Regions from separate parts of the Piscinibacter sp. PDB1-1 genome, predicted to be linked through region 4. Evidence: predicted binding sites of a transcription regulator. Region 4 holds the regulator's gene; each other region holds the start of a gene.
What was found. Region 4 encodes LexA, which represses DNA repair genes until DNA is damaged. Its sites were predicted from a motif close to ACTGTATNNNNATACAGT; they were not measured.
Positions count from the first base shown of each region.

Region 1: recA (recombinase RecA) is a predicted target of LexA. The motif match lies at 2,269-2,286, and genes of this name have one in related genera.
Region 2: imuA (translesion DNA synthesis-associated protein ImuA) is a predicted target of LexA. The motif match lies at 1,588-1,605, and genes of this name have one in related genera.
Region 3: AC1KAR_RS12490 (Y-family DNA polymerase) is a predicted target of LexA. The motif match lies at 2,525-2,542, and genes of this name have one in related genera.

Region 1 is NZ_JBWVZJ010000001.1:2,073,582-2,077,775, forward strand. It holds gene AC1KAR_RS09575 (DUF2889 domain-containing protein) at 1-526, opposite strand, end outside; gene recX (recombination regulator RecX) at 641-1,117, opposite strand; gene recA (recombinase RecA) at 1,126-2,220, opposite strand; gene AC1KAR_RS09590 (MarR family winged helix-turn-helix transcriptional regulator) at 2,351-2,812, shown strand; gene AC1KAR_RS09595 (response regulator) at 2,860-3,531, shown strand; gene AC1KAR_RS09600 (sensor histidine kinase N-terminal domain-containing protein) at 3,627-4,194, shown strand, end outside.
Region 2 is NZ_JBWVZJ010000003.1:657,704-661,897, forward strand. It holds gene AC1KAR_RS18905 (Y-family DNA polymerase) at 1-641, opposite strand, end outside; gene imuA (translesion DNA synthesis-associated protein ImuA) at 672-1,580, opposite strand; gene AC1KAR_RS18915 (bifunctional helix-turn-helix transcriptional regulator/GNAT family N-acetyltransferase) at 1,683-2,732, shown strand; gene AC1KAR_RS18920 (YchJ family protein) at 2,729-3,112, shown strand; gene AC1KAR_RS18925 (hypothetical protein) at 3,188-3,709, opposite strand; gene AC1KAR_RS18930 (WD40/YVTN/BNR-like repeat-containing protein) at 3,865-4,194, opposite strand, start outside.
Region 3 is NZ_JBWVZJ010000002.1:156,999-161,192, forward strand. It holds gene senA (selenoneine synthase SenA) at 1-390, opposite strand, end outside; gene AC1KAR_RS12480 (GFA family protein) at 415-831, opposite strand; gene AC1KAR_RS12485 (DUF4139 domain-containing protein) at 950-2,407, opposite strand; gene AC1KAR_RS12490 (Y-family DNA polymerase) at 2,547-3,779, shown strand; gene AC1KAR_RS12495 (DUF3034 family protein) at 3,840-4,194, shown strand, end outside.
Region 4 is NZ_JBWVZJ010000001.1:376,081-380,274, forward strand. It holds gene AC1KAR_RS01675 (organic hydroperoxide resistance protein) at 1-243, shown strand, start outside; gene AC1KAR_RS01680 (asparaginase) at 224-1,180, opposite strand; gene lexA (transcriptional repressor LexA) at 1,274-1,951, shown strand; gene AC1KAR_RS01690 (helix-hairpin-helix domain-containing protein) at 1,959-2,279, shown strand; gene AC1KAR_RS01695 (DUF3224 domain-containing protein) at 2,308-2,709, shown strand; gene AC1KAR_RS01700 (penicillin acylase family protein) at 2,732-4,194, opposite strand, start outside.

The DNA of each region.
Region 1 (4,194 bases), 1.7 Mb from region 4:
AATGGAGGCGCACGGCGTTGCCATCGGTGCGCAGGGCATGACAACGGTCGAGCTGGAAGGGTTGGCGCGCATCGGCCGCTTCGCCGCGCGTGTCGATCACGTCGCCGGCGAACGCCTGCACCACGGCAGTGGGCAAAACCTGCGTGAGCTCGGTGATGTGGGTGCAGCCGGCGACGCCGCCGAGCCGCTCCGCCACCGCAAAGCGAAAGCCCTTGAGCAGGTTGAGCCCGACCAGCGCCTGGTAGGCATCACCATGGTCGTCGCATTCGCCGGGGTAGGGCATGGCCCGCGTCTCGGAGCCCGCCTGCAGGATGTTGAAGCGCTCGTCGATGACGAGGCGCAGCAGCATGTCGTGGATGGGTTCGCCGGCACGTCGCACGCTTTCGGTGAGTTGCGTGTCGCGCGTCTTGACGTCGCTGATGACGGCGTCGACCTCCCACAGGCCGCCCCCACGCGCAAAGACCTGGACGTCGATGCGGCGGCTGTGCTTGAGCTGGCGCTCGGGCGCGGCGGGGGGCAAAGCCATTGAAGCGGGGGACAGCGAAGGGGATGGTGGCGGCCGGAAGGCCGTTGGCCCTCATGGCAAACCCTAGAAATGTAGCACCGCATATCGCCACGATATGAAACGGAAGTGCGGTCTTCAGTCCCCGTCGATGGACGCGGCTCCTTGTATGACGCGGCGGATCACCTCGCTTGAAAAGCCCCGCCCGGCGAGGAAGCGCATCTGCCGAGCACGCTCGGCGGCGTCGACCGCCGGTTCACCGAACTTGCGCTGCCAGACCTCGCGGGCGCGGTCGAGCTCGCTGAGTTTGAGCGCCGACGCGGCAGCGTCGCTGAGCGCCACGCCGTGCCGGGCCAGCTCCATGCGGATGCGCAGATTGCCGTAGCGCGCGGCGCGGGCGTTCACGCGGCTTTCGGCGAAGCGCTCTTCGCACAGGTAGCGCTGGGCCACCAGCCAGTCGAGCACGGCGTGCACCTGCTCGATGGCATCGGGCTCGTCTTGCGCATGCGACTCTTTCGCATGCGACAGCAGCTTGCGCCGCATCTCGCTGAGGCTGTGCTCGCGCTGCGCCAGGATCTGCAGCGCTCGTCCCTTGAGCGACAGGCGCGGCCTCATGCGCGGGCTTACTCCTGCGCGGCCGCCTCCTTGGCGGCGCGTGATTTCCTGGTCGGTGCAGGCGCTTCGGCATCGCCATCGGAAGGCAGCAGCGGGATGCCCATGGCGTCGCGCACCTTGTTCTCGATCTCCACGGCCAGCACCGGGTTCTCGCGCAGGAACTCGCGGGCGTTGTCCTTGCCCTGGCCGATCTTCTCGCCGTTGTAGGCGAACCAGGAGCCGCTCTTTTCCAGGATCTTGGCGTCGACGCCCATGTCGATCACCTCGCCTTCACGGCTGATGCCTTGGCCATAGAGGATGTCGAACTCGGCCGTCTTGAACGGGGGGGACACCTTGTTCTTGACGACCTTCACCTTGGTCTCGTTGCCGATGACCTCTTCGCCCTTCTTGATGCTGCCGATGCGGCGGATGTCCAGGCGCACCGAGGCGTAGAACTTGAGCGCGTTGCCGCCGGTCGTGGTTTCGGGCGAACCGAACATCACGCCGATCTTCATGCGGATCTGGTTGATGAAGATGACCATGGTGTTGGTCTTCTTGATGGTGGCGGTGAGCTTGCGCAGCGCCTGGCTCATGAGCCGCGCCTGCAGGCCGGGCAGCGAGTCACCCATCTCGCCTTCGATTTCGGCCTTGGGCGTGAGCGCGGCCACCGAGTCGATGACGACCAGGTCGACCGAGCCCGAGCGCACCAGCGCGTCAACGATCTCGAGCGCCTGCTCGCCGGTGTCGGGCTGGCTGATCAGCATCTCTTGCAGGTTGACGCCGAGCTTTTGCGCGTACGAGGTGTCGAGCGCATGCTCGGCATCGATGAAGGCGCAGGTGCCGCCCAGCTTTTGCATTTGCGCGATGACTTGCAGCGTGAGCGTGGTCTTGCCCGACGACTCCGGGCCGTAGATCTCGACCACCCGGCCGCGCGGCAGGCCGCCGACGCCGAGGGCGATGTCCAGCCCCAGCGAGCCGGTGGAGACGACCTCGATGTCCTCGATCTTCTCGCCCTCGCCGAGCTTCATGATCGAGCCCTTGCCGAACTGCTTTTCGATCTGGGCCAGAGCGGCTTGCAGGGCCTTGGCCTTTTCGGTGTTCAGTGCCTTGACGGGTGCGTCCATGAGAATCTCCTTGTGAATCAATCAGTTAGAGCCTGCTCATAACAACAGGCTGGATGAATGAACAGCATTCTGCGAGGCTTGTAGATCAAAGTAAACCCACTTTATGGTCAGTTTGCCTTACTATCGATAGATGTCTGGCGATTGGAGACAAACCCACCTCGGCCGTTTGCTGGGCCATGCGATGCGCCGCTTCGACGAGCGCGTGCTGGCCCTGATGGCGCGCAATGTGGAGGTGCCGCTCGCGCTCTCCAACCTGGCGGCGCGCGCGCAGGTGAGCGCAGCCCACATCCACATCACGCGACACCTGGCGCTGGAGGGCTCGCGCCTCACCGACCTGGCCGAGCAGGCCGGCATGAGCAAGCAGGCCATGGGCGACCTGGTCGACCAATGCGAGGCCTGGGGGTTGGTGAAGCGCGAGCCCGACAGCCGCGACAAACGGGCCCGCCTGGTGCGCTTCACACCCACCGGGCTGGCCTGGCTGGCGGCCTTCGAGCAGGCGGTGGCGCAGGCCGATCTCGAGTTCCGCGACGAGCTTGGCGCCGAGGTGGCCACAGTGGTCGCCCTGGGTCTGGAAGCCTACGCACTTCAATAGAATCCGACGACACGCCGCACGCACCGCGGAGCCACCAGGAGACAGCAATGCGGATACTGATTGCCGAAGACGATCAGGTCCTGGCCGACGGGCTCTTGCGCACCCTGCGCAACTCGGGCTATGCGGTCGATGCGGTGGCCAGCGGCACCGAGGCCGATGCCGCGCTCGGTTCGCATGAATTCGATCTGCTGATCCTCGACCTCGGCCTGCCCAAGATGCACGGCCTGGAGGTGCTGCGCAAGCTGCGCGCGCGCGGCGCCACGGTGCCGGTGCTGATCCTCACAGCAGCCGACAGCGTGGAGCAGCGCGTCAAAGGGTTGGACCTCGGTGCCGACGACTACATGGCCAAGCCGTTCTCGCTGCAGGAGCTCGAAGCGCGCGTGCGCGCGCTCACGCGGCGCGGGCTGGGCACGGCCTCCAGCCTCATCAAGCACGGGCCGCTGACCTTCGATGCCACCGGCCGCGTGGCCTACATCAATGACCAGATGATCGAACTCTCGGCGCGCGAGCTGAGCCTCCTTGAAGCGCTGCTGCAGCGCTCGGGCCGGCTGGTGAGCAAGGACCACCTGGTGGAGCGCCTGTGCGAATGGGGCGAAGAGGTGAGCAACAACGCGATCGAGGTCTACATCCACCGGCTGCGCAAGAAGATCGAGCAGGGCCCCGTGCGCATTGCAACCGTGCGCGGCCTCGGCTACTGCCTGGAAAAAATCCCCGGATGACCGTTCGCAGCCCTTGCGTGAGCGACGCGAGACGCCCATCGGGCGCAGAGTCGGAGCCCCTGGGCAGGAGCGAAGCGTCGGGGGGGCCATAGCCCATGGGATTCCCGCGCGAACAACGCTCCCTGTTTGGCGAGATCCTCGACTGGATGCTCGCGCCGCTGCTGCTGCTGTGGCCCATGAGCGTGGTGCTCACGTGGCTGGTCGCGCAGGGCATTGCCAACAAGCCGTTCGACCGCCAGCTCGGTGAAATGGCACGCCTGCTCTCGCAGCAGGTGAGCGTGCAGCAACTGGCCGACGGCAGCGCGCGGGCGCAGTTCACGCTCACGCGCAGCACGGCCGACCTGCTGCGTGCCGACGAGGCCGACACGCTCTACTACCAGGTGCTGGGCCTTCGCGGCGAGCTGCTGAGCGGCGAACGCGCGCTGCCCGCACCGGTCACGGGTGACGAAGACCGCGCCACTGCCGGCCAGCTTCGGTTTCGTGACGACGAGGTGGGCGGCACGACGGTCCGCGTGGCCTACGTTTGGGTCGTGCCGCCGGAGTCGCCTTCTGCCCAACCGGTTCTGGTTCAAGTGGGCGAAACGCTGGGCAAGCGCTCGCGCCTGGCCACCGAGATCATCAAGGGCGTGATGCTGCCGCAGTTCGTGATCCTGCCGCTGGCGG
Region 2 (4,194 bases), on a different contig from region 4:
TCATCGAGCAGGGCTTGGCCGAAGCGCTGCGCGAGCCCGGTGCGGGGCAGCCGCCGCACATCGCCCAGGGTGTGCAGCCCCATGCCCTGCAGGGTGTCGCCATGCTCGGCGGCCGTGGCGAGCAGCGCCGGTGGCGCTGCTCGGAGCCGCCTGGCCAAGGCGGCCCGGTCGGCGCAATGTTCGCCAGGGCACCAACGCGACAAGAACGCCGCCCCCAGGGGAGTGGGCGCGCTGGCGCAATGCACGCGATGGCCCAGCGGCGTGACAGCCGCATGCAGTTTGTGGAGCAAGGCCTCGCGCCCGCCAAAGTAACGCAGGCTAGCGCGCACCTCCAGCAGCACGCCCTGAGGCAAGGCAAGGCTGACACTCGGCGTAAAGGCCAGCGCCGCATGCGCCACACCAGTCAGCGCGGCGAGATCACGTTGCGCATCGGTCTGGCCCAGCAGCAGATGCGGCGCCAGCGACAAGGCGGTGGCGCGCTTCATGCCCGGCTGCACGCCCAGGGCCTGCGCGCTCAGGCTGGCGCTGAGGATGCGGTGAGCATCCAGCAAGGCCAACGGTTGTGCCGCCTGGGCGGGTGGCAGCGTCGCCGCGAAGGATTCGAGCGACAGCCATGGCAGATGCAGAGCGACCCAGAGCATGGCAGCAAGAGATCGCGCAAGAAGAGCGCATCACGCCAGGTTGACGAAGGTGGCGCCGCGCAACGTCGATGTCGATGTCGATGTCGATGTCGATGTCGATGTCGATGTCGATGTCGATGTTGTAGATGCGGCCGTTCCGGTTGCCGTTGGCATCGCAGGCTGAGCAGTGCGACCAGGCACATGGCTCACGGTTTGCGCACGGCGCAGGGCCGCAGGTGATAGCACCGGCGGCAGCGAAAGATGAATTGGCCGCAGCAAAGGCGGCCCGCGCCGCTTGAGCACGCGCAGCGCCAGTTGATCGGCCCCCGCCGGGTGCAGAGCCAGGCGCAGCGGTGCGGGGCTGGCATGGGCTTGCGCGGCCATCTCGCGCAGCATGAAGGCCGGGCCGTCGTGCGCGTGCGCGGCCAGTTGCAGGCGGCGCAGGCGCTCGCTGCGCAGCGGCTGCGGCAGCCAGGCCACCACCGCACCCACATGCCCGCTCTTGAGGGCCTGCTCCAGTGCCCACAGGCGGTCGGCACCAGGGCGCACTTGCAGGTGGGTGTGGACGACGAGGATCTGCTCCACATCGAACCCCAGTTCGGCCAGCGCAGGGGCGGACAACGCAGCCGGCGGGTCGAACATCATCACCAGGCGGCCGTCGCGCTGGATGGCCGCCAGGCTGGCCGCCAGCAGGCGGATCTCGCCGATGCCCGGGTGCGGCAGCAGCAGTTCGGTCAGCGCGCGACGCGGCCAGCCACCACCGGGCAGTTGCGCATCGAGCGCGGCAAAGCCACTGGGCAAGGCGTGCTCGGCCGCACGGCCCAGTTGATCGGCCCGCCACAGGCTGGCATGCAGCACCTCGGGCGCCACCAGGGCCGGCCGGAGCGGCCGCGGCTGGGCCGCAGCCGGCGCCAGGGGCGGGTGAGGCTGAGGGTCCGGCAGGGGGAGGAAGGCATCCATTGCAAATACTGTATGCCCATACAGCTGTTCGCGCAAATCCTGAGCGCTTTCATGCCTTGTTTTTGGCAACTTGATTATTGCTTTTGGCAAGTATCATGGCGCATGCCTCACGCCGACGCCCTCGACCCCATCGAAGCCGTGCGCGCCTTCAATCGCTTCTACACGCGGCGCATCGGGGTGCTGCACGAAGGCCTGCTCGATTCGCCCTACACCCTGGCCGAATCGCGCCTGCTGTGGGAGCTGGCCCACCACGAGCACCCCACCGCCACCGGCCTCGCCCGCGCGCTCGATCTCGATGCCGGCTACCTGAGCCGCATGCTGCGCAGCTTGAAGGAGCAAGGGCTCGTCAAGGCCAGCCGCTCGAGCGCCGACGCACGCCAGATGCACCTGAGCCTCACACCCACCGGGCGCAAGGCGTATGCACCGCTGCACCAGCGCTCGCGCGAGCAGGTCGGCGACATGCTGAACGCGTTGCCCGAGGCACAGCAACAGCAACTGCTGCAGGCCATGGCGCGCATCGAGCAACTGCTGGGCGAGTCCGCGGCATCGCAACGCAGCGCGCCTTATCTGCTGCGCCCGCACCACCCGGGAGACATCGGCTGGGTGGTGAGCCGCCACGGCGCGCTCTACGCGCAGGAACACCGATTCGACATGCGCTTCGAGGCGCTGGTGGCACGCATTGCCGCGGATTTCGTCGAGCGCTTCGACCCCACTCGCGAAGCCTGCTGGATCGCCGAACGCGACGGCCAGAACGTGGGCAGCGTCTTCCTCGTGCAAGACCGCGATGAAGCCACGCAAGCACCCGTGCCCGGCACGGCCCGGCTGCGCATGCTGCTGGTCGAACCCACGGCGCGCGGCCTGGGCCTGGGTGCGCGCCTGGTGGATGAATGCGAGCGCTTTGCGCGCATGGCGGGCTACGAGCGCATCACCCTGTGGACCAACGCCCACCTGCTCACCGCGCGCAACATCTATCGCAAGGCGGGTTACCGCGTCACCGCCAGCGAAGCGCAGCGCAGCTTCGGGCTCGATCTGGTCAGCGAAACCTGGCAGAAGGAACTCACGACGCGGGCCGAGCACCGAGCCGCTCCCAAGCCGGCGCGCATCCCCTTGGGGGATCGCCAGAAGTATTCGTCGGGCGAGGGGCCGACATGACTTGCGATTGCGGCGCGAAACGCGCCTACGCCGATTGCTGTGGCCGCTTCCACACCGAAGGTGGCCCACTGCACCTGCAGGCGCCCGATGCCGAGGTGCTCATGCGTTCACGCTACAGCGCGTACGTGCGCGATCTCATCGATTACCTGCTTGCCACCTGGCACCCGAGCACCCGCCCCGCCACGCTGGAACCTAACCCGGCCGGCCTGCGCTGGTTGGGGCTGGAGGTGAAGTCGCATGCCACGCAGGACGACACGCACGCCACCGTGGAGTTCGTGGCCCGCAGCAAACTCGGCGGGCGCGCCCACCGGCTGCACGAGACGAGCCGCTTCGTGCGCGAAGACGGGCGTTGGTTCTACGTGGACGGTGACCTGCGTTGATGCGAGAAGGTCCGGCGCCGGGCCGCCCCAAGCCGGACGGCGCCCCTTGGGGGCAGGAGCGAAGCGACTGGGGGGCTACGCAAACTCGCGGCGTACGCCAGCCGACATCAGCCGGCGCATGATCCACGCGAGGAAGGCGCAGGCGCCGAGCGTGACGACCACGGCCATGACGCGCACGGCGGTCACGAACCCGCCGAACACGCCTTGCGCCTGCGGTGGCAGCGTGACGCCGTCGAGCGTGCTGCTCACCACGGCTTGCATCATCTCGTGCTGCAGCCACAGGCCCACGAGGTTGGCGATGATGGCGACGGCCATCAGGCCGATGAAGATGCGCCGCGCCCAATCGAGCCGCATCAGCAGGCCGATGGCCGAGGCCAGCGTGGCCAGCGAAACCACGGCGCCCGCCGCAATGACCCACGGCATGTAGGCCACGAGCAGGCCGGTCAAGACCGAGTCGCTCGACATCGGCAGCATCGAGAACAGCATCGCGTTGCGCACCACCACCGCGAAGCTTGCAACCATCGCCAGCAGGATGAAGACCCATGCCGTCGTGGTGACGAACATCGATCGGGCTCCGACAGCGATGGTGGTGGGCATGGCGTGCTCCTGCGCGTGCTTTTGATGGGGTGCGCCCATTGTCAGAAGCGCGATCGCAGGTGTCATTCCCTTGCGCTGGGGCACCCCCGTGTTGCAGGGGGACGTGTGTGCGCAAGGCGCCACACCCGCGTGGCCAAGTGCTCAAAAACGGCGCATCACCCGAAGCGCACCGCGTGGATCGGCGGCAGGTTGTTCGACACGCAGGCCCACGTGTCGCCGCCGTCATCGCTCGCCCACAGGTTGCCGGTGGTGCTGCCCATCAGCAGCGCACTGCCGCTCGAATCGACCGCCAGGCCGTGGCGGTAGATGAGGTCGTAGCAGTCCTGTTGCGGCAGGCCGGTGCGCAGGGCCTCGAAGCTGCGGCCGCCGTCGCGCGTGCGGCTGACGAAGAGCGCGCCGTCGACCGGCACGCGCTTCTCGTCTTTCACCGCGGGCACGAACCACGCGGTGTCGGGGTCGCTCGGGTGCGCTGCCACGGCAAAGCC
Region 3 (4,194 bases), on a different contig from region 4:
CAGATACTGCCGCGTGGCCTGGGCATGCGGCAGCGGGAGCTGCCAGCGCGCGCCGTGCGGGGCGAGCAAGGGGTCGTACCACTCATCGGAGAAGGGGTCGATCGAAGCCAGCCGCGAGGTGTCGACCTCGGCATGCTCGCCACGCTGGCGCTGCACGTTGCGCGCGATCCAGTGCTCCTGGTACCAGCCCAGGTGGCCGAACGACCACAGCGGCGGGTTGATCTCCGGGTGCATGGGCACCGACCACGGCGGATCGACGAGCTGCGACTCCAGCGCGCTCATCCAGCGAAGCGTGTGATTGCGCGCGTCCATCAGCGCGAGGGACAGCAATCCCTTGCCGGCACGCCGCATCTGCGACGACTCGATGGGTGGGGCTTCGAAGTCGAGCATGCCGGGCTTCTCCTGCGACGTTGTTCAGGCCGTGGGCGGCACGTAGACGCCCGCGTGCTGTGGCAGGTCGTCGTTGATCGGCCACCAGTTGGCCTTGCTGTCCACGCAGAAGTGCGCTTCCACCCCCGCCGGCAGCGGCTCGTTGATGAGCCCGGCGCGGATGCGCAAGGTGCCTGGGATCTCGTCGCGCCGGCTGTAGATGGGCGAGCCGCATCGGCGGCAGAACGCCCGCTTCTTGCCCGGCGAGGATTCGTACTCGGTGAGCAGCTCGCTGCCGCTGTCGAGCTGGAAGTCGGCCCGCGACACCGGCAGGTTGCTCGCGAACGGCGTGCCTTGCGCGCGCCGGCACTGCGAACAATGGCAGATCTGAACCGGCGCGAGCGTGTCCGTCATGAGGCGGAACTTCACGCCCTCGCAGAGGCAGTTGGCAGTAAAGGTCATGGCGCTCCGGTTGAGTCGCCCCACGCCCGTTGCGCGCCGCATGCGCACAACCTGAGCGACAGGCCTCTTGCACTTTAGCGGAGAGTCTCCAGCCCGGGGCGCGAGAACCCCGACGACCTCAGTACCTCACGAGCACGCGGTACTTCAGCGTGGTACTGCCGCCTGCGGGCACTGCCAGCTTCCACTCGGCCGTGCCGGCGGCGACCTTGCTGTGCTTGTGCGACTCGTCGACCATGCTCCAGTCGCCGGGCACCGGCTCGCGCACGGTCACCGTCACGGGTTCGGCCTTCGCGTTGCGCACCACGATCTCGTAGGCACTCTCGCTCACGTGGCTCGCGCGGTTGTTGGGTTCGCGGCGCCGGTAGTCGGTCTGCTTCTTGTCGGCGGTCACGTCGAACGCGTCGCCGAGCTTGAGGCGCACCTTCTCGTTCTTGGGCGTGTGATCGATGTTGTCCTCGCCTACGAACTGTGCATTGCCCGCGCTGTCGCGCTTGTAGACGCGCACCACGCCCTTGGGCATCGGCATGCCCAGGTGCGAGTTCTCGCGGTTGCTGAACTCCACGTACACGCCGGCCTTGAGCTTCTGGCCGATGTCGCCCACGCTGGAGCCGTAGTAGTAGTCGCTTCCCTGCAGCAGCAACTCCTTCACCACAGGCACTCGATTCGCGCTGAGCAGCGCCACCTGCTTGGTCTGGTTGTCGGCCAGCGTGGTCGCCCGCCCGAGCGTGTACAGGTGGTACTCGAACAAGGCCTCTTGTGCCATGGGCGCGGCCGCCGGCATGGCCTTGGCGGACATCATCATGTCCGCGCGCGCATGGCGGATCTCCTGCTTCACGCGGTTGACGTCGCCGGCCACGAGCTGCAGCTTGGCGTTCGAGTAGCTGGTGCCGCTCCGGTTGGTGAGCGTCACCCAGCCGTTGAGGTCGAGCGTGCTGTCGTCGCTGCCCAGTTCGGCCACGTAATCAGCCTTCCACGACAAGCCACCCGTCAAGTATGAGAGCTCCATCAACTGCGCCCCGCCACGCCGGCTGTTCAACTCGGTCACGAGCGTCGGCCGGTCGCGCAGGTTGGCCGGCACGTTGTCGTAGACGATGCGGCCCGGCACGCCGGTCTCGATGCGGTCGCCGATCTTCAGCACCACGCCCTGCGCGGCCGACAGCACCTGCGCGGTCTCGACGGTCTCGGCGCCGGTCTGCGGGTGCGTCTTGACGATGCGCACGCTGCGGCCCACGTACTTCTCTAGCAGCTTGGCGGGCGTGAGCAGGTCGAAGTCGAAGTTCTGCTCCAGCATGTCGAACGAGCCGGGGTTCGACAAACTGCGCAGTTGCGCCGTCTCGGGCCGCATGCGCCCGCTCACGTCGCGCAGGGCCAGGCGGTTGCTGCCGATGCCGAGCGTGACGTTGCGCGCGTCTTTCACAAGCGCCAGGTCGTCGTTGTAGATCGTCACCGCCACCGATTGCTGCTGGTCGAGCGTGCTGCGCCGTTCGGTTTCGGCGGGCTGCGCGCACACATGCGCGGCGGCGATCGCCAGCGTGGTCAGGAGTGCGGTGCGGGCGGCGGGGAAAGCGGTAGCCATGAAGGTTTCTCCAGAGGGTTGCAGGGGTTGCGGGCCAGGGGCCACACCCACTTGCACGGCGCACCTGAACGAACGGGGTGAAACGCGCCACGAAAAGTTCTCGGCGCCCGAGCAAAGGCTGTATGAAAATACAGCCCTCATGGCCGCGCCGCGCCTCATAGCCCACCTCGACATGGACGCCTTCTATGCGTCCGTGGAGCTGCTTCGCTACCCCGACCTCAAAGGCCTGCCGGTGGTGATCGGTGGCGGGCGCGACAGCCGGCCGGTGCTCCTGCCCGACGGCACGCGCCGCTACGCCCGGCTGCGCGACTACACCGGGCGTGGCGTGCTCACCACCAGCACCTACGAAGCGCGCGCACTCGGCGTGTTCTCGGCCATGGGCACGATGAAGGCGGCCAAGCTGGCGCCCGATGCGGTGCTTCTGCCGGTCGATTTCGAGCAGTACCGCAAGTACTCGCGGCTCTTCAAGGCCGCCGTGCGGCGCATTGCACCCCTGGTCGAAGACCGCGGCATCGACGAGATCTACATCGACCTCACCGACCTCCCCGGCGCGCTTGACGACGGCGGCCGGGCCATTGGCCAGCAACTCAAGGACGCCGTGCGCGAGGCCACCGGCGGCCTCACCTGCTCGGTGGGCATCACACCCAACAAGCTGCTCTCCAAGCTGTGCTCCGAGTTCGACAAGCCCGATGGGCTGACGCTGCTTCGGGCCGACGAGATCCCGGCGCGCATCTGGCCGCTGGCGGCCCGCAAGGTCAACGGCATCGGCCCCAAGGCAAGCGAGAAGCTGGCGAGCGTGGGCTTGCACACCGTGGGCGACATCGCTGCCGCCGACCCCGCCTTCCTGCTTGCGCACTTCGGCAAGAACTACGGCGCCTGGTTGCATGCCGCAGCGCATGGGCGAGATGAGCGCTCGGTGGTCACCCACAGCGAACCGGTGTCGATGAGCCGCGAGACCACCTTCGAGCGCGACCTGCACGCCGTGCGCGACCGCCGCACCCTCACGCCGATCTTCACCGAGCTGTGCATGGAGCTGGCAGACGACCTCAGCCGCAAGGGCTACGCGGCCAAGACCATCGGCATCAAGCTGCGCTTCGACGATTTCAAGATCGTCACGCGCGACCTCACGCTGCCCGCGCACACCCTGGACGCGAGAACGATCCGCCGCGCCGCGGGCGAATGCCTCAAGCGGGTGGATCTGTCACGCCGCCTGCGCCTGCTGGGCGTGCGAGCGGGCAACCTCGCCAAGCTGGCCGAACTGCTCGATCCGCATGCGGCCCAAGCCGCCCCGGCGGTGCACGAGCCGCCCGCGGCCTACCTCGCTCCTTTGCCACTTTTCGACGAAAACAGCGGCTCGTCGAACACGGCCTGAATCCAAATCGCCCCGCATTGCGTATCTGCTGCAAGAAACGCATTCGGAGAGGAGGATTCCATGCCCGTATCAACCCGGCCCCTGGCCCGCGCCGCCCTGGTGCTCGCGCTCGCCACCCCGACCGCCTGGGCACAAAGCAGCCAGTACGGCGGCAAGCTGCTCCTCACCGGCGGGGTGAGCAGCATCGACGGCGCAGCGGGCGGTGGCCTCACCCCATGGGCCGTGACCGGCGGCTACGGCACCGCCGGCGAGCTCGGCGGCTCGGCCTTCGCCACCCGCGTGAAGACACGCGACTACGGCCTCAATGTCTACGGCGCTGCCGTGAGCTACGGCGAGCGCATCGAGCTCTCGGTCGCACGGCAGGATTTCGACACCGGGCCGGTGGGCGGTGCGCTGGGCCTCACCGGCCTGCGCC
Region 4 (4,194 bases):
ATCGGCGCGATGAAGGCCGTCGCCGCAGGCCAGAAGATTAAGCTGCCCGACGACGTGTCGATCACGTCCGACGTAGGCATCGGCCCGATCCCGGCTGGCTTCGGCATTCAAGTGGCGATGAAGATCACCATCCCTGGCTTCGAGAAGGCGCAGGCCGAGGCGCTGGTCGCTGCGGCCCACAAGGTGTGCCCGTATTCGAACGCCACCCGCGGCAACATCGACGTCACGCTGACGGTGGTCTGAGCTCCGCCAGGATCGAGAGCATCAACTCGATCCGCGCCTTGACCGGCGTGAGTTCTCCGGCCGACGGCAAGGTGTCGCCGGCCTTCTCGAACACCTGCCCATCCAGGCAACGGCTGCTGCGAAGCACCCGCACGCCGCGGCCCTGCGCCTCTTGCAGGGCCGCTTCGAGTTCTTGGTGGACTGTGCCGCCGCCGGTGGTAGCGACCACCAGACCCTGCACGCCTGCGGCCTGCAATGCGCGCACTGCCGCGCCGCCTGCTCCGGCATGGCTGCCGACGATCTCGACGTACGGCCACGCCTTCTCGTCTTCAGGCAGAGCCTGCACACCGAGCGCGCCACCCTGCGGCCAAACACGCCATTGGCGCACCTGCCCTTCTACGATCACGCCCAGCGGCCCCGCCTCGCCGGAATTGAAGGCATCCAGCCGGTAGGTGTGAGCCTTGCGCACGGCGTGGGGGGAGTGGATGGTCCCTGCGACAACCACGACGGCGCCGCTCACCCCCGCATGCGCCGCCACACGAACCGCGTCGAGCAGGTTCTGCGGGCCATCGGCTTGCAACGACGTGGCCGGGCGCATCGCGGCCGTCAGCACCAGGGGCTTGGCCGGTGCCAGCACGCGTTGCAGGAAGTACGCGGTCTCCTCCAACGTGTCGGTGCCGTGCGTCACGACCACGCCAGCCACCTCGGGCCGCGCCAAGTGGTGCGCCGCGCGCAGCGCCAATGCGCACCACACGGCAAACCCCATGTCCTTGCTGTCGATCTGCGCCACCTGCTCGCACTCGACTGCCAGGCGAGCCAACTCGGGAACGGCGGCCACCAGCTGATCGACACCGATCTGCGCCGCCGTGTAGCCAAGGTTGTCAGCAGCCACGCTCGACGTGCCGGCGATGGTGCCGCCGGTGCCCAGGACCACGATCAGGTGTGCGTCTTTTTGCATTTTTTGATAAGCTGGATGAAAATACAGCCACTGGATGGAAATTCAGTTGTACACCACAGCCGCAGCGCCCACCCCGTATCCACAAGGATCGCCATGTACGAAGCGCCCAAACTCACCGATCGCCAGCAGCAGATTCTCGACCTGGTGCAAAGCGCCATCGAGCGCACCGGCGCACCACCCACCCGCGCCGAGATCGCTGCAGAACTCGGGTTTCGCTCCGCCAACGCGGCCGAAGAACACTTGCAGGCCCTCGCCCGCAAAGGCGTGATCGAGCTCGTGGGCGGCACCTCGCGAGGCATCCGTTTGAAGTCTGACACATTGCGTGCGCTCAACGAGAGTCGCGGCAAGCAGTTCAGCCTGCCCTTGCCCAGCCTGTCGCAACTCACGCTGCCGCTGGTCGGGCGCGTAGCGGCCGGCAGCCCGATCCTCGCGCAGGAGCACATCGACCAGACCTACCTCATGGAGGCCAGCATGTTCCCGCGCCGTCCCGACTACCTGCTCAAGGTCAAGGGCATGAGCATGCGCGACGCCGGCATCATGGACGGCGACCTGCTCGCCGTGCAGAAGGCCAAGGACGCCAAGAACGGCCAGATCGTCGTGGCGCGGCTGGGTGATGAGGTGACCGTGAAGCGCTTCAAGCGCACACGCACCAGCATCGAGCTGCTGCCCGAGAACCCTGACTTCCAACCCATCGTCATCCCGTTCGGCGATGTCGACTTCGAGCTCGAAGGCCTGGCCGTGGGTTTGATTCGCAACAACATGCTGATGTGAGGCGCTCATGGTGTCGAGCAAATCGATCCGACCGATCAAGTCGCCCAAGGCTCACAGCGCCGAAGAGTGCGAACGCCTGGAGCAACTGCCCAACATCGGCCCGGCCTTGGCCGAGGACCTGCGCCTGATCGGCATTGCCCACCCGCAGCAACTGCGTGGCAAAGATGCCTTCGTGCTGTACCAGAAGCTGTGCGACGTCACGGGCCAGCGCCATGACCCCTGCGTGCTGGACACCTTCATGGCAGCCACCGACTTCATGAGCGGCGCTGCCCCCGCCCCGTGGTGGACGTACACCGCCCAGCGCAAGGCGCTGTTCGGGCAGGTCTGATCGCGGTCATCAAGGCAGGCAGGCAGGCATGCTCCGCATCCGCGCCACCGGGTCTTTCGAGGTCAAGCTCACCCCGCAAGCCACGGTTCACTCGGGCGAGGGCCTGGGCCGCATGTCTCTCGACAAGACGTTCAGCGGCGATCTACAAGGCACGGGCCGGGGTGAAATGCTCTCCGCGATGACCGCTGTGACCGGGTCCGCCGCTTATGTCGCGCTCGAATTCGTGGCCGGCAACCTGCACGGCAGGCGGGGGAGCTTCGTCCTCCAACACACCGGTGTGATGGACCGCGGTGCGCCACAGCTTGTCGTCACGGTGGTGCCAGATTCGGGCACCGGCGAACTCACGGGGCTGTCCGGCAGGCTGGCCATTGACATCGTCGACGGCCAGCATCTCTACACCTTCGACTACACGCTGCCGGAAGCGCCCTGAGCGCCCCGCTGGCAACCCTCCCTCAGGGTCGCGGCTTCAGTATCAGCGTGCGCCGGGCCTCACCGACCCAGACCGGCACGTCCTTCACCTGCGCCCAGGGTTTGACGAACGCCCGATACAGCGGCGAGAACACGATCCCCGACTGCCCACTCGATTGCATGAAGCGTGAGTTGGCCGGGTCGCCCAGGTCGTAGAGCGCCCGGAACGACGGCCCGTGCTCATCCAGGTACAACTCGCCCGTCGTCGGGTCGGGCCGCAGGCTGACGCGGGACACGTCCACGGTGTAGGTGTCGCCCCCCACCGGCGTGCGCGATTCGAACCAGCGGTTGAGCGGTTTCACGCGGCTGAACGGCCGGTGTTCGCTCCGCGCCTGGTGCGCCTTTCCCCATTGCCACTTCGACACGTCCGAACCGTGGGCGGCCTGCAACTCGTCGAGCGCACGGGTGAAGGCTTGGTTGACCTGCTCGCCGCAGCTCTCGGCCACTGGCGTGGCCTTGTTGTCGCACCACCAAGCGTTGCCTGATTCCAGCACGCCCTCCAGCGCCTCACGGAAGCTGCGCGTGGCGATCTGCTGGCGGTACAGCGGCTCACCCAATTCGTCGCTGAAGATGCCCTGCGTGAGCTGTCGCGCCCAGGCCCACGCAATCAGCGGGGCGGCCTTGTCTGCCGTGACCTTGCCACCGAACGACCCCAGTTCCCGCTGCGCCGCCTCGGCCAGCGGGTGCGCAGAGGTGGCTTTGCGAAGGATGGGCATCAGGCGCATCGTGCCGATCGAATACACGTCGGCCTGGATCTCGCGCAGGCTCGCGAGCGTGTGCTTCGGCTTGGCCGCGAGCAATTGCTCTATGCGCTGGTGGCGGTACGGAGCCGCCCATTCGCTGGTGATGAAGTGGGGGTAGTCGACCGGGTGGATGCGCTGGTTGGCGGTGGCGATCCAGCCGCGCGGCGGATCGATCTCTCTCGGCGTCCAGGTGGGTTCCAGCACGCCGGCCCAGTCGTACTTCGCATCCCAGCCGGGCGCGGGCACGAGGCCCTTGAGGTCGTTCTCAGGCTTGCGCACCGGCACGCGCCCGGCAGACACCACGCCGATGTGGCCCTGGTCGTCGGCCACGGCCATGTTCTGCATGGGCGCGAGATGCTTGCTGGAGGCAGCCACGAACTCGGCCACGCTGCGCACGGTGTTCAGCTCGATCGCCGCGTCGATGGTGCCGGAGTCCAGGTCGAGCGCCGTCCAGCGCATCGCTAGGGCATAGCTCGGCTTCGAGGTCGGCCCGGTGAGGCCGGTCGTGGCTGGAGCACCTGAGTCGGAGATCACAGGCCCATGGCGCGTGGCGCGGGCCAGCAGCGTGACGTCAGGCTTGCCTTTGACCTTGATGATCTCCTCGAAGGTCTGGAACCTGGCCCATCCGTCGGGTGTCTGGTACTGCGTAGAGTCATCGGGCTTGATGCGCTCGAGATACATGTCTTGCACATCGGGCGCGGTGT